Regions from separate parts of the Methyloversatilis sp. RAC08 genome, predicted to be linked through region 3. Evidence: predicted binding sites of a transcription regulator. Region 3 holds the regulator's gene; each other region holds the start of a gene.
What was found. The regulator sigma-54, encoded in region 3, starts transcription at its own class of promoters, with help from an activator protein. The targets are predictions, from matches to a motif close to TGGCACNNTTCCTGCT.
Positions count from the first base shown of each region.

Region 1: nifE (nitrogenase iron-molybdenum cofactor biosynthesis protein NifE) is a predicted target of sigma-54. The motif match lies at 2,796-2,811, and genes of this name have one in related genera.
Region 2: BSY238_RS18990 (pilin) is a predicted target of sigma-54. The motif match lies at 3,720-3,735, and genes of this name have one in related genera.

Region 1 covers NZ_CP016448.1:1,323,777-1,328,959, reverse strand. The annotation lists gene nifN (nitrogenase iron-molybdenum cofactor biosynthesis protein NifN) at 1-1,332, opposite strand, end outside; gene nifE (nitrogenase iron-molybdenum cofactor biosynthesis protein NifE) at 1,343-2,737, opposite strand; gene BSY238_RS06055 (hypothetical protein) at 2,938-3,252, opposite strand; gene BSY238_RS06050 (response regulator) at 3,371-3,796, shown strand; gene BSY238_RS06045 (AAA family ATPase) at 3,807-5,183, shown strand, end outside.
Region 2 covers NZ_CP016448.1:2,760,637-2,765,819, reverse strand. The annotation lists gene BSY238_RS12685 (CYTH and CHAD domain-containing protein) at 1-1,051, shown strand, start outside; gene BSY238_RS12680 (SixA phosphatase family protein) at 1,130-1,591, shown strand; gene BSY238_RS12675 (O-antigen ligase family protein) at 1,809-3,197, opposite strand; gene BSY238_RS18990 (pilin) at 3,202-3,663, opposite strand; gene BSY238_RS12665 (HD domain-containing phosphohydrolase) at 3,860-5,183, opposite strand, start outside.
Region 3 covers NZ_CP016448.1:1,722,546-1,727,728, forward strand. The annotation lists gene hprK (HPr(Ser) kinase/phosphatase) at 1-16, opposite strand, end outside; gene ptsN (PTS IIA-like nitrogen regulatory protein PtsN) at 1-473, opposite strand, end outside; gene hpf (ribosome hibernation-promoting factor, HPF/YfiA family) at 594-914, opposite strand; gene BSY238_RS07985 (RNA polymerase factor sigma-54) at 978-2,414, opposite strand; gene lptB (LPS export ABC transporter ATP-binding protein) at 2,435-3,175, opposite strand; gene recX (recombination regulator RecX) at 3,168-3,611, opposite strand; gene recA (recombinase RecA) at 3,608-4,639, opposite strand; gene BSY238_RS08005 (CinA family protein) at 4,696-5,183, opposite strand, start outside.

The DNA of each region.
Region 1 (5,183 bases), 400 kb from region 3:
TTCCGGCAGCGGCCAGTCCTGCGGCGTGTTCTGGTGTTCGTCGGCGAGGAAGGTGTTGGCCCAGCCGTTGATCAGTTCGCGCGTGCCGCGGTAGCCCACCATCAGCATGTGCGCCGCCCCGAGGCGGTCGAACATCGGGATGCCGACGCGCGCCAGCGGCACGCCGAGCCGTTCGGCCGCCTGGCGGCCGTGCGAGTGGGTGATCAGCAGTTGCGCGCCGCCCGCCTTCGCCCGCATTTCGAGGTCTTCGAGGTCGCCCACCAGCACTTCGTTACAGGGCACGCCTTGGAGCACGCGCGAGTGCGTCGTGGTGACCGCGGCCACCACGTGCGCACCCATTTCGGCGGCGGTGGTCGTCAGCGCGTACAGCAGGTCGGGTTCGGCGGCGAAGGCCATGTTCTTGCTGCCGACCCAGAAGTGGGCGTCGAGCATCACGTCCTGCAGCTGGCTGCGCTGGCGCCGGTACTTGGGCGGCACCGGCCGGCCCGACAGCTGCGACAGGTATTGCAGGAAGTCGTCCACCGCGGCCAGCCCGGTCAGCCGGTCGAACACGCGGTAGGGCACGCCGCAGCGTTCTTCGATCGCCGCCGCGGCGGCGTCCATGCGTGCGCCGACGGCCAGCGTGGCCTTGGCCGCACCCAGCTGGCGCAACGCGTCGGGCGTGGTGCCGCCGAGCGTGGTCGGCGTGAAGTTTTCCGGAATGTGGCCGTCCATCGAGCCCGATATGTCGGGCATCACGCGTGCCTGCAGGCCGAAGGCCTCGATCATTTCGCGCAGTTCGTCGATGTCGGCAGGCGTCAGGTGGGCGCCCGGCAGCAGGTTCACCAGATGATCGTCGCGCACCGCACAGGGCTGGGCGAAGGCGTCGACCACGGCCAGCACGGCCTTGCCCCAGCCGTCTTCGAAGGCGCCGACGTAGTCGGGGGTCGATACGTAGACGATGTCGGTGCCGGTCAGCGTTTCGCCGTGCTTCTTGCGGATCAGGTTCAGGTAGCCGTCGACGTCGTCACCCTTGGTTTCAGTGAGCCCGGTCGAGGCGATGGCGATGAGCGACGGATTGGCGCGCTTCTTGATGTTGAGGATGGCCTGCTCGATGTTCTCCAGGCCGCCGAGGATGGTGCTCACCTCGTTCATCGCCGTGGTCTGCATCGGGATCGCCTCTTTGAAATGGCGCACCAGCAGTACCAGGCCGAAGGAGGTGCAGCCCTGCGAGCCGTGCATCATCGGCATGCAGTTGTCCAGCCCCATGAAGGCATAGCACGCGCCCAGCGGCTGGCTCATCTTCAGCGGATTGACGGTGCAGGCTTTCTTCGAATCGATGACGGTGGCCATGGCGTGATCCTCAGGCGGCGACCACGTCCCAGGGCGCCGGACGGCGCACCTGTTCCCAGATCGGGTTGTGCAGCGCCTTGTCGATCTCGCGCACCAGATCGACCATGCCTTCGTAGCCGGCGTAGGCGTGGTGGCGTTCCTGGTTGATGTCCAGCCAGGGCATCTTGGCCTTGAGCGCGATGAACTGGCTGCGGCCACCGGACAGCATGATGTCCGCCTTGGCGTCCTTGAGCATCGCGTACATTTCGCGCGGCGTCATGTCGTCGATCATGTGCGCGTCCTGCCCCATCAGCTCCTTGATCTTTTCCTTGTCTTCCTTGGTCGATTTCTTGACGCTGGTGCCGACGATTTCCAGCCCGGCTTCCTGCAGCGCGGCCACCACCGACCAGCTCTTCACGCCGCCGGTGATGAGCAGCACTTTCTTGCCTTCGAGCCGCGGCCGATAGGCGACGATGCGTTCGAAGGCGCGCTTTTCCTCGACCGCGATCAGCGCTTCTGTGCGCGCCTTCAGCTCTTCCGGCGCGCCCTTCTCGACCAGCAGGCGGGCGATTTCGCGCAGCGTTTCCGACATGTCGCCGATGCCGTAGAACGAGCCTTCGAAGAACGGGATGTCGTAGCGCTCTTCCATCTTGCGCGCGATGTTGATCATCGACTTCGAGCACACCATCATCGCTGCCTTCGCGCGGTGGCTGTAGGCGACTTCGCGATAGCGGCCGTCGCCCGAAATGCAGGACAGGATGCGCACGCCGAGCGCGTCGAGCAGCGGCTTGATCTGCCACAGTTCGCCGGCCAGGTTGTATTCGCCGATGATGTTGATGTCGTAGGGCGTGACGAAGTCGGGCTCTTCGGTACCGATCACGTAATCGAGCAGCGCCTCGGCGCCGAGCTTGTTGCCGAGGTTCTTCGGCCCGACGAAGCCGGGCGCGTTGACCGGAATGACCGGCTTGCCGAACTTTTCGGTCGCCCGCTTGCACACCGCCTCGATGTCGTCGCCGATCAGCGCGGTGACGCAGGTCTGATAGACGAACACCGCCGGCGGGTCGTATTTCTCGATGATTTCCTTCACCGACCTGAACAGGCGCTTCTCGCCGCCGTAGATGACGTCCAGTTCATTGATGTCGGTGGTGAAGCCGGTGCGGTAGAGCTGCGAGGTGCTGGACGACGAATTGCGGTTGTCCCACGAATTGCCTTCGCAGGCGATCGGGCCGTGCACCAGATGGGCCACGTCGACGATGGGTTGCAGCGCGACCTTGGCGCCGTCGAAGGCACAGCCGCCAGCGGCCGCACCGGGCGACAGCTGCTTGGTGCAGCCCTTCTTCTTTTCCTTGGCCGACTTGTTCTGGTTGTGCTCGCAGGCGGGTTCTTCGAACACGTCCTGGATCTTGGCGGATACACGGGCATCCATTGCACACCTCCCATTCGGTCACTGCATCCGTCGCAGGCGACGGCCCTGCATCCACTTCAGCAGGAATGATGCCAAGCCGCTGCAGCGCACAAAGCGGCCATCTAATCAGCGCAGTAGCGGCGCAACACGTTCCGGCCCGACAAACAGTGAGCGGTTTGCGACACGTCTTTGTCGGGTTTGGCAGGGTTCGCGTCGCGCGCCTACTCGATGCCGTCCATCCGCGCCTTGTTGTAGATGGCGGCCTGCAGACGGCGCGCGATGCCGCCCGGGCTGGCGTCGAAGTCGCGGCTGGCCGCATTGAGGGCGTCCTGTGCCACGGCTGATTCGGCCAGCGTCAGCGCAATGCGTCCCGCCATGTGGGTGGCGTCCGGCAGCGCCCGCAGGATGGCCTGACGGTTCGGATGCTCGATCAGCGGCACCAGTTTCGTGGCTTCCGGCCGGCCGTCAAGGCATACGGCATCGTCGATCACTTCGACCTTGCGGCCGTCTTGCGTCGTTTTCACATGGATCGTCATTTCGCTTCTCCCGTCAGGATGGGTTGCACACGGGGGGCTCGAAGCAGGAGACGTGCCGCGACGGGAACGAAGCTTGCTCATGGGTCGGCAGACACCCATCGACACGGAGGCACCCAGCATGCAGATCGGCGTAGACAGCCAGCGCGCGGTGGAGAACAAGCGCGTATTCGTGGTCGACAACGACGACGTCGTCAGCATGGCGCTGCAGTTCATGCTGGCCGACGAGATGGAAACGCATGTGCTCGCCGACAGCGCCGAAGCGCTGGCCAAGGGCCGCGGCGCCCCACCCGACCTGCTGCTGCTCGGTGCCGGCGTGCTGGCGAGCGAAGGCGTGGACGTGGTCACCCGCCTGAAGGAAGGCCTGGGCGGCGTGAAGATGCTCGTGGTGTGCACCGATGCCGACGACGAGGACGTCAGAGCGGCGCTGGCGCTGGGTGCGGAGAGCACCTTGCTGCGCCCGCTCAAGGTGGAAACCGTGCGGCGCAAGGTCGACACCCAACTGGGTCGGCGCGCGCCGCTCGAAATCCCGGTCGTGCTGCGCTGAGCGCCCGGCGATGAAAGTCCTGATCGACGCCCCGCACGTCGAGAGCATGATCGACGCCTTCCCCGATCTGGCGACGCTGCGCGAGCAGCTGCGCTTCGGCAACCGGGTCGAAGTGCCGGTGTCGCGGCTGTCGATCGATGCCATGCGCTTCCTCGGCAAGCTCTACAGCGAGGCGGGGCCGGCCATGCAGGCGCGCGCCGCGCACCTGGCGACGCTGCAGCGCGCGCTGGAAGGCGACGGTCGCCGCTTTGCTGCCGGCGACCTCGAATCGCTGGTGCCGGCGCTGGCGCGCCACCTGGCGACCGACGCCATTCGCGGCTGGCTGTTCACCGCCAACCTGATGACGCGGCCGCTGCCCTGGGTGGTCAGCCGGCTCGATTACACGCCGGCCGGCAACGACGAAACCGGCAAGGTGTTCATCGAGCTGAAGGCCAACGTGAAGGCCACGCTGGCAACCGCCGTCATCCGCATCTACGGTGCCGACGTGGTCGACCGCACGGTCGGCGAAATACTGGCCGCCAAGGGCTTCCTCAAGGAGACGCCGGAACTGATCGCCGCCTACGACGACACCATCGGCCGCTACTTCGACTGGCGCGGCCGCTACGGCGAACAGTTCTCGGGCACCGGCACCGGCTTCCACGCCGAAGATCCGGCTGCCAGCCACCGCGACACCGACTGGACGCGCAAGGACATCGTCGTGCTGTCGGCCAGTGGCGGTGCAGCGCGCCTGGTCAACGACGAAGGCATCCTGCCGGCGCGCACGCTCCTGCTCGACGCGCCGGGCGACATCCTCGGCCCCTATCTGCGCAAGGCGGCAAAGAGCAACCGCTACGACGCCGAAGAAGAGGTCGGCGCGTCGCGCGATGCGATGCCCGAGGGCCTGTTTTCGCAGCTGCCGGTGCACCCCTACATCCTGATGTTCCACCTCGACCTGCACCACTACCTGTGGGTGCACGTCGACGACATCACGCCGTACGCCTATCAGCCGGCGCTGAAGCAGAAGCTGGTGCTGCCGCCGGAACAGACCGACCTGATCGACATCCTGACCGCCGAGATGGACGTGCTGATGGACGACATCATCGCCGGCAAATCGGGCGGCACCACCGTGCTGTGCGCCGGCCCGGCCGGCGTCGGCAAGACGCTGACTGCCGAGGTGTATTCGGAAATCATCCGCCGCCCGCTGTACCGCGTGCACTCGGGCCAGCTCGGGCTGAACGTCGCGGCGATGGAAACCGCGCTGAAGGACGTGCTCACCCGCGCCCAGCGCTGGGGCGCGGTGATGCTGATCGACGAGGCCGACGTCTACATCAAGCGGCGCGACGACAACATCACGATGAACGCCGTGGTCGGCGTGTTCCTGCGCGTGCTCGAGTACTTCAACGGCCTG
Region 2 (5,183 bases), 1.0 Mb from region 3:
GATTGAAGCGGCCGGGCGACGCGACAGCATTTCCGAACTGGAACTGGAACTGGCCGGCGCGCCGATCGAAGCGCTGCTCGACCACGCCGACACACTGGTGCGCACGCTGCCTCTGCGCGCCGAATCGCGCAGCAAGGCAGAACGCGGGTACGCGCTGATCGAAGACAAGGCGTATCAGCCGGTGCGTGCGACGCGGTCGCCAATCGATCCGCACGGCGGCGCCCGGCATGCGTTCCGCGCCGTCGCGCTGGACTGCATTCAGCACTACCAGTCCAACGAAGTCGGTGCGCTGCAGTCCGATGCGCCGGAATTCGTCCACCAGATGCGGGTCGCGCTGCGCCGCCTGAGAAGCGCGCTGCGACTGTTCGCACCCGCGCTCCCGGAAGGCATGGCGGCCGATCTTGCCTTGCCGCTGCGCGCGCTCGCCGGTGACCTGGGCGAGTTGCGCGATCGCGACGTGCTGCAGTCCGAACTGCTCGCGCCGGTGCTCGCGCACAACGCTGCCGAAAATCTGCACGCACTCGATGCGGCGCTGCATGCCACCCGGCAGCAAGTGCGCGACCGCGTGCAGAAGGCGCTGCAGGACGGCAGGCAGGCCAGACTGATGATGGCGCTGCTGCGCGCGCTGCATGACCTGCCGCCGGATGACGAAGGCAATCTGCGCACGCTGGCGCACAAGCGCCTCGCCCGCGCCCATGCGCGCATGGTCGATGGCTGCCGGCACGCGGCCGATGGCGACATCGGTGCGCTGCATGCGCTGCGCATCGACATCAAGCGCTTGCGCTACGCGATCGAGTTCTTCGCGCCGCTGCTTGGCCCGCGCAAGACCAAACGGGCGATCGGTGCGCTGATGCAGGCACAGGAAGATCTCGGCTTCCTGAATGACCTGAGCCAGGCCGGCCCGCGCCTGCTCGCCGCCGCTGGCGACGACCCCGACCTCGTGGCGGCCGTGGCGCTGATCGCACGTCATCACCTGCCGCGCTACCGCAGGATAGTCAGCGACGCTCCGAAGCTTCTGAAACGCCTGTCGCGCATGCCGTTGCCGCGCTGAAATTGCCGTGCATTCATTCCACTGTCACGCCCGGCACCCACACTGCTGCGCGCCCTGAATATGATGGAGGAGACAGACATGGAATTGATACTGTGGCGCCACGCGGAAGCGGTCGACGCCCTGCCCGACGCCACGCGCCGCCTGTCCGGCCGGGGCGAACGCCAGGCAGCACAGATGGCTGCATGGCTCAAGCCCAGGCTGCCGAAACAGACGCGCATCCTGGCCAGCCCGGCCACCCGCTGCCAGCAGACCGCACAGGCACTCGGCCTCGACTTCGAGACGTCACGCCTGTTGTCGACCGACAGCTCGGTCGCCGATCTGATCGCCGCATCCGAATGGCCGACTGGTGGCGGCGCAGTGCTCATCGTCGGCCACCAACCCACGCTCGGGCGCCTCGCCGCCCTGCTGCTGTCCGGTCAGGAAGCGGACTGGACGGTGAAGAAGGGCGCGGTATGGTGGTTCAGCAACCGGGTGCGGGACGGTGAGACGCAGACGGTGTTGCGCTTGAGCATTTCGTCGGAAGCGACGGAGACAAACTGAGTGACGCAAGGTGGGCTTCCGCCTTGTTCACTGTGGCGACGAGTGGCACAGGGGGCTGAGCTGAGTTCGAAGTCATGAGGTTCAGCGACGCGTTGGTCCTGTCCGTGGATATCCGGCGGGAAATCGCCCAGCGCCGGACATCGCCGCCACGGGTTGCATCGGCCACCGCCTCTCGGCCCTTCAACGAGAGCTACAAGCTTCTTTCGGCTCGCCTCGGTTAGTCCCAGCCCGGGACGATCACGCCTTGCAGCCAGAAGCGCGGCTGATACATCGGAACGCCGGTCGCGGCAAGGCTTTCAGCCTCCCAGTCGAGAAAGCGCGACAGCTCGGGCCACATCAGGAATAACTGCGCAGCGGCAAGCGACAGAATGCCCACCGAAAAATAAAGGTGGCTGCCGGGCAGCCCGTTTCCAGCCGGCACCTTCTGCCCGGGCTGCAGCGAACAGAGCATGGCGCAAACCAGAACGAAACACACTTGGGAAAACGGCATTATCAGGATCCCGTCGACCTGGGCTTGCGCAAGTCCGCCCACGATGACCGCAAGCAAGGCAAGGTGCAGCGGATCCCTTCCATCATGGCTGATCGCGCGCCGAATCTGCAGCAGCAGCATCCGTGCGATCAGCGCAGCAATAACGCATGCCAGCGGAACCCCCCATTCGTACGCAACCTGGAGCAGCAGATTGTGGGGATGCCGCGCATAGGTATCATCGGTTATGGCGTAGGACATGGGTCCGTTACCGATCCAGGGTCGTGCCTCGATGCCATCCAGTGCAAACAGCCAGAGGGTGCCTCGACCCGAAGAATGCGCGCCCTCCAGCGCACGGCCCACGCCTGGCAGCGCTGTCTGGGTACTTCCGGTCATCCACGGCAGCAGCACGAACATCGCACCATAGGCGACGGTCCCGATTGCAATGCCGCGTATCAGTCGCGACGCGAAGGCCCGCCCGCCCTTTCCACAGCCGGCAACGGCGACTATCGCCAGCGCCAGAGCAATCCACGTCCCGCGTGTACCGGATGCCAGTGCAAAAGATATCCATGCGCCCATCGCAACATCGAGCACCCACGGCGAACGCGTGAGCGCGGCGAGGCGGTCGCGCGCCAGTACTACCATCGGGAGCGACAAGGTTACCCAGTGACCGAAGAAGCGCTGGTTTGAAAACCCGAAATAGAACTCCTGGGGGTGAAACGGCAAACCTTCAATGATGACGGCAGCCCAGCGCGGGAGCATCAGAACCAGATAGCACAGCGCAATGCCTGCATACACTTGAGGCAGTGCGGATTCCGGACGCTCACGGAGCGATGTCGTCCACACCGTGAACAGGGCGAGCAGCAGAACCAGATGAACGGATTCAATCAGCGCCCAGCGGCCGCATGCCAGCCCGTATCCCAGCATTGCCAAGACCACACCAACCCAGCGCCACGAGATGGCGACTTTGAGCTTGAGGGAATGGAATCCGGCCACCGTGAACAGCGCCCACTGACAGATGCGCTGCGCGTCGTGTTCTGACAGCCCGGTCGCGGGAAACACGAACAGCGGTACGACGGAAAACAATAAAAAAAAGCTCCCGACCATCGGGAGCTTTTTTCCATGCAGGAACCCCAGCAACAAATCAGGTGCCTACGCCGGTCTTGGAGCGACCACATCCGGCAACCTGTGCGTTGCTCGCAACCCACCGAACCGTTGCCACATTGGACGCTCCAGTAAGTAACACGCGGCAGGCAGGCGAACCCAACTGGCCCGTACCCGTAATCTGGATGGCCGGAGCGCCGCCTTCGCCAGCGATTACCGTCATCGAACCCGTGTTCGTTAGCACAGGATCAACGTTTGACGGAAAGAAGCCATTCGTGTTCAGTTCAGCAATCGAGTCGCAGTCAGCCTGAACTCCACCTCGATTCTGCAGACATTCGCCAATCGCCAGTTTGAGCGATGCAGCACTGGAAATGTTGTCCGACCAACGGGCACGCGTAACGTAGTCCTGATACTGCGGAATCGCGATCGCGGCCAGAATACCGATGATGGCAACCACGATCATCAGTTCGATCAGCGTAAAGCCTTGTTGAACCTTCTTCATATCACTCTCCTGAAATTTGAACGGAACGGGCGCCTGTGCGCTCAGGGTGAATATCGAGCAAGGCGGGTGCCAGCTTTAGCGATTTTTTACAAATCGTTGAATCATTGAGGTTTTTATTTCCGAACGTGCTGACACAGTTCGCAACAGATGCCTATGTGATGACGCGCACAGGCATCATGTGACGGAAATTGTCAGTTCAGGGCTGGAAGCCGGGGATGGCCGACAGATCGACGTCGTCGATCTGCTCCGGGTCGAGGAAGGTTTCGGCGTACTTGAGATAGACCTTGCGGCGCACGAACACATCGAACAGGTCGGGATCGATGTGGCCATTGAGGCGGAACTTGCCGAGGATGTGCAGGGCTTCGGACAGGCGCATCGGGCGCTTGTACGGCCGGTCCTTTGCGGTCAGTGCTTCGAAGATGTCGGCGATACCCATGACCCGCGCCTGCACGCTCATCTGGTCGCGCGCCAACCCGCGCGGATAGCCCTTGCCATCCATGCGCTCATGGTGACCGCCGGCGTACTCCGGCACATTGGTCAGGTGGCGCGGCCAGGGCAGCGCTTCGAGCATGCGTATCGTCGACACGATGTGGTAATTGATGATTTCCCGCTCGGCGCCAGTCAGCGTGCCCGCGCGTATGGTCAGGTTTTCGACTTCTTCATCGCTCAGGCAGGATCGTTCGGCGCCTTGTGAATCGGTCCAGCGCCAGCGGCGGGCGATCGCATGGACGCGCTCGACGTCGGCGTCGCTCATGCGTTCGGAACCGATGTTGGCGTGATGCAGGAAGGCACGGTCTTCGTCGATGTCACGCAGCCGGTCGGCACCGTGGCGCTCGATCTGGGCCAGCACGGCCGGCGAGGCATTGAGGCCGGCAGCGAAGCGGCTGTTGAGTGTCGCCAGTTCGATATCGCGCCGGATCAGTTCGAAGCGGGTGTCGATCAGTTCGATGCGGTCGAAAATGGTCTGCAGCTTGGTGGCCTTGTCGACCACATGCACCGGGGTCGTGACCTTGCCGCAATCGTGCAGCAGACCGGCGATCTTCAGTTCGTAGCGGTCGGCCTCGGTCATCGTGAAGCCGGCGAGCGGGCCATCCTGCGTGTCGTTCACGGCTTCGGCCAGCATCATGGTCAGCGTCGGCACACGCTGGCAGTGACCACCGGTGTAGGGTGACTTTTCGTCGATCGCATTGTTGATCAGCGTGATGAAGGATTCGAACAGCGCTTCGAGCTGGCTCACCAGTTGCCGGTTGGTCAGCGCGATGGCGGCCTGCGACGCGAGCGATTCGGCCAGCTGGCGGTCGGAACCGGAGAACACGCCGACCGCGCCGGTCACCGGATGCACTGCATTGATCAGCTGCAGCACGCCGATGACCGCGCCTTCGTGATTCATCATCGGCACGGTCAGGAAGCTGGTCGAGCGGTAGCCGGTGCGCGCGTCGAAGGCGCGCGTGCCGGAAAAGTCGAAACCTTCGGCGCGGTAGGCATCGGCGATATTGACCGTCTGCCCCTTCAACGCGCTG
Region 3 (5,183 bases):
CGCTGAGCTTCCGCATGCACCGGTTGCCAGGTGGTGAATAGAGCGTGGATGGCAGCGGCGTCTGCTGCCTGAAGCAGCTGTTCGCGGAACGCCTTGTCTGCAAACATTTGTGCCAGCTCGGACAATATCTGCAGATGCAGCTCGGTTGCCTGCTCGGGCACCAGCAGCACGAACAGCAGATTGACCGGTCGGCCGTCCGGCGCATCGAAGGCGACCGGCGTATCCAGCCGCACAAACCCGCCGATGGCTTCCTTCAGACCCTTGATGCGGCCGTGCGGAATCGCCACGCCCTGACCGAGTCCGGTGGAGCCGAGCTTTTCCCGTGCGAACAGGCTGTCGAACACCTGGCTGCGGGCAATACCCTGATGGTTCTCGAACAGCAGGCCGGCCTGTTCGAACACACGTTTCTTGCTGCTGGCCTCAAGGCCGATACAGACATTCGAAACGGGCAACAGCTTGGCGATGAGCGTCATGTCAGGGGCTACTCCGAACACGCGGCGGGCGCGATTACCGGATATCGGAAACCGCGCCGTGAAGTTGATTGCACTGCAACAAGACGTCGGATTATACGCTCGTGACAGATGGCAATCGTGTCATTCTGCCGCTTGGTGCTTGACCGACTCGCGCGTGTGCTCGTTCGATTTTTCCTTGTGTTTGAGCACCTGACGATCGAGTTTGTCCATCAGGTTGTCGAGGGTGGCATACATGTCTTCGCTTTCCGCTTCGACGAAGATGTCGCGGCCTCGCACGTGCAGAGTGACTTCCGCCTTCTGTCGCAGCTTTTCGACAGTCAGAATCACGGAAACGCTTGTTACGTGGTCGAAATGGCGGATCACGCGTTCGAGCTTGGACTCGATGTAGTCGCGGATCGGCTGCGTCACTTCAAGATGATGGCCGGTGATGGTGAGGTTCATGCTGCCTCCTGTCGTTGCGGGACGGAATATGCGGGACGGTCCGGGCGTTCGTCATTGAACGCGCTAGATCGCCTTGCGCACGCTGACCGGCGGGATGTTGAGCGATTCACGGTATTTGGCGATGGTGCGCCGCGCAACCACGATGCCCTGCTGACCCAGTATTTCCGCGATGCGCGAGTCCGACAACGGACGCTTGGCATCCTCGGCACCCACCAACTGGCGGATGAGTGCGCGGATTGCGGTGGCTGAGCAGGCCCCGCCGCTTTCGGTTGCCACATGGCTGCCGAAAAAATATTTCAGTTCGAACAGGCCGCGTGTCGTCGCCATGTACTTCTGCGACGTCACCCGAGAAATGGTGGATTCATGCAGTTCCAGCGTCTCCGCGATCTCGCGCAGCGTCAGCGGCCGCATCGCAACCTCACCGAATTCGAAGAACTGGCGCTGGCGCTCGACGATGGCCTGAGAGACACGCAGGATGGTGTCGAAGCGCTGCTGGACATTCTTGATCAGCCACTTGGCCTCCTGCAGCTGGCCGGACAGACCGCTGCCGCGCTGGCCCTGCAGGATTTCCGCATACAGCCGGTTGATCCGCAGACGCGGCATGGCATCCGGATTGAGCAGCGCCGTCCATTGGCCGCGCACCTTGCGCACCACGACGTCGGGCACGATGTAGCGCGCATCGATCGGCGCGAACTGGGCACCCGGACGGGGGTTGAGCGAACGGATCAGGTTCTGTGCGGCGCGCAGCAGTTCTTCATCGCAGCCGACCGCACGCCGGATCTTGGCGAAATCACGCGCAGCCAGCAGATCGATGTGCTGATCGATGATGACGCGTGCAAGCGTCGATACTTCGTCGGTCGCCAGGAAGTTGAGCTGCATCAGCAGGCATTCGCGCGGGTCGCGCGCCGCCACGCCGGGCGGGTCGAAGTTCTGCAACTGGCGCAGCGCGATCGACAGGTCGTCGAGGTCGATGTCGGCCTCTTCCGGCAGCAGCTCGACCAGTTCGTCCAGGCCCTGGTTCAGGTAGCCGTCATCGTCAAGCGCTTCGATCAGCAGGCGGATCAGATAGCGGTCGCGCTCGCTCATCTGCGACAGGGCGAGCTGGCCGCACAGGTGGTCCCTCAGCGAGGTACCGGCCGCCTGCACGTCCTGGTAGTCGCCATCGTCATCGTCGCCGCCGCTGCGCGTACCGTAGTTGCCGCCTTCGCCCGACCACTCGTCCATGTCGGCGCTGCCCGTACCCTCGGGGGCACGTTCGTCGGCGCTGGCCTGGGTGCTTTCCTGCGGCGCATCGCGCACCTCGGCAACGCTTTCGGGCGGCGGCTGGAAGCTGGCGGTGGCATCCGGCTCGTCACGCTCGAGCATCGGGTTCTCATCGAGGAAACGTTCGATTTCCTGATTGAATTCGATGGTCGACAGCTGCAATAGCCGGATCGACTGTTGCAGCTGCGGTGTCAGCGCAAGATGCTGGGAAAGTTTGAGTTGCAGCGACTGCTTCATGGTGTGCAAATTTCGGCGGGCTACAGGCGGAAATGCTCGCCCAGATAGACCTTCCTGACACTTTCGTTATACACGATTTCGTCCGGCCGGCCGCTCGCCAGCACCTCGCCTTCGTTGATGATGTAAGCCCGGTCACAGATGCCCAGCGTTTCCCGCACATTGTGGTCGGTGATCAGAACGCCGATGCCGCGTTCCTTCAGGAAGCGGATGGTTTTCTGGATGTCGATCACCGCAATCGGGTCCACACCGGCGAACGGTTCGTCGAGCAGGATGAAGCGCGGCGACGTGGCCAGTGCGCGGGCGATCTCGACACGCCGCCGCTCGCCGCCCGACAGCGCCACGGCCGCACTCTTGCGCAGGTGGGCAATGCCCAGTTCGGCCAGCAATTCTTCCAGCCGCTGTGCTCGCACCCGCGCATCCTTCTCGTTCAGTTCCAGGATGGCGAGGATGTTCTCCTCGACGTCCAGCTTGCGGAATACCGAGTTCTCCTGCGGCAGATAGGACAAGCCCTGGTGCGCCCGCCGGTGTATCGGCAGGTGCGTCAGCCGCTCGCCATCAAGGTGGATCTCGCCGCCGTCGGCCGTGACCAGGCCGACGATCATGTAGAAACAGGTCGTCTTGCCGGCACCGTTCGGGCCCAGCAGACCGATCACTTCGCCGCTGCCAACCTCGAAGGACACATCCTTCACGACCGGGCGCGATTTGTATTTCTTGCGCAGCCGCTCAACCTTGAGCCGGCTGGCACTCCGGTTTTCAGTCATCTTGGTCGGGTTGTTCGCGCAGTACCTTGCGTATGCTATCGGCGGAAAAACCGCGTGATTGAAGAAATCTCGCCTGCCGTGCCCAGGCCTTCGCATCCTGCGGTGCGGCATCGAACCGGCGCGCCCATACGGCACGTGCACGGACGGTTTCATCCTGTTCCAGTGCGGCCAGCGCGGCACCCGCGTCATCTTCCGGCACACCACGGAGTTTCAGTTCGTGCTGCAGGCGACGCGCACCGAAGCGCGTTGCACGTGACGACACGAATTGTTCCGCAAAACGTGCATCCGAAACGAGGCCACATTCCTCGAAACGCGTCAGCAGCGCTGCGATATCGTCATGGTTGCCGTCCTCCGACAGTTTTCGCACCAGTTCAGCGCGACTGTGATCACGCCGCGCGAGCAGGCGCAGGGCCTTCTCGCGCAGGCTTGCGCTCACGCAGCCTCTTCCCGTCCTGCCACAACGACGCCCATTTCAGGCATGCCGCAGGCCACGCGCACCTTGTTCTCGATCTCGCGTGCCATGACCGGATTGGCGCGCAGGAACTCGCGCACGTTGTCCTTGCCCTGGCCGATGCGCTCGGTGCCGTAGGAATACCAGGCGCCCGACTTTTCTACGAATTTGTGCAGCACGCCCAGCTCGATGATTTCGCCTTCGCGCGAAATGCCCTCGCCGTACAGGATGTCGAATTCGGTCTGCTTGAACGGCGGCGCAACCTTGTTCTTCACCACCTTGACGCGGGTTTCCGAGCCGATCACCTCTTCGCCCTTCTTGATCGCGCCGATGCGGCGGATGTCGAGGCGGACCGAGGCATAGAACTTCAGCGCATTGCCGCCGGTGGTGGTTTCCGGATTGCCGAACATGACGCCGATCTTCATGCGGATCTGGTTGATGAAGATGACCATCGTGTTGGTGCGCTTGATGCTCGCCGTCAGCTTGCGCAGCGCCTGACTCATCAGGCGGGCCTGCAGGCCGGGCAACGAATCGCCCATTTCGCCCTCGATTTCGGCCTTCGGCGTCAGCGCGGCGACCGAGTCGATGACGATCACGTCCACACCGCCGGAACGCACCAGCATGTCGACGATTTCCAGTGCCTGCTCGCCGGTGTCGGGCTGGGAAATCAGCAGGTCGCTGACATTTACGCCAAGCTTGCCGGCGTACTGCACGTCGAGTGCGTGTTCGGCGTCGATGAAGGCCGCCGTGCCGCCGATCTTCTGCATTTCGGCGATGACCTGCAGCGTCAGCGTGGTCTTGCCGGATGATTCCGGACCGTAGATTTCGACCACCCGACCGCGCGGCAGGCCGCCGATTCCGAGCGCGATGTCCAGTCCCAGCGAACCGGTCGATACGGCCTGGATGTCGTTTTCGAGCTGGCCGTCGCTCATGCGCATGATCGAGCCCTTGCCGAACTGCTTCTCAATCTGTGCCAGCGCTGCCGCGAGCGCCTTGGCCTTGCTGTCGTCCATGCGGAATCCTTTCGTTTGCTTTCGGTCGATTATGGCACAGTTCTTGCCACGTGCTTTCAGGTCTGCGCTGCCAGCAAAGCCAGCAGCACAGTCAGTGTATGACGTACGGATAGGCGGCGCACGGTTTCGCGGTCGCCATCGAAATGACGCGTTTCGCTGCGCTCGACGCCACCCTTCACGGCCCAGCCGAAGCACACCGTGCCGACCGGCTTGCCCGGTGTCGCACCGCCCGGACCGGCAATGCCGGTGACCGACAGCGCGACCGTTGCGGCCGACCGGGCCAGCGCACCGCGCGCCATGGCCAGCGCGACCGGCTCGCTGACTGCGCCGTGCGCGGCCAGCAATTCGACCGGCACATCGAGCAGGCGCTGCTTGGCGGCGTTCGAGTAGGTCACCAAACCGCAGTCAAACCAGCCCGAGCTGCCGGCGGTGGCGGTCAGCACTTCTGCCACCCAGCCCCCGGTGCACGATTCAGCCGCAACGACGACATGCCCTGACGCGACACACGCTGCGCCCACCGCGGCCGACAACGCAGCGAATTCCT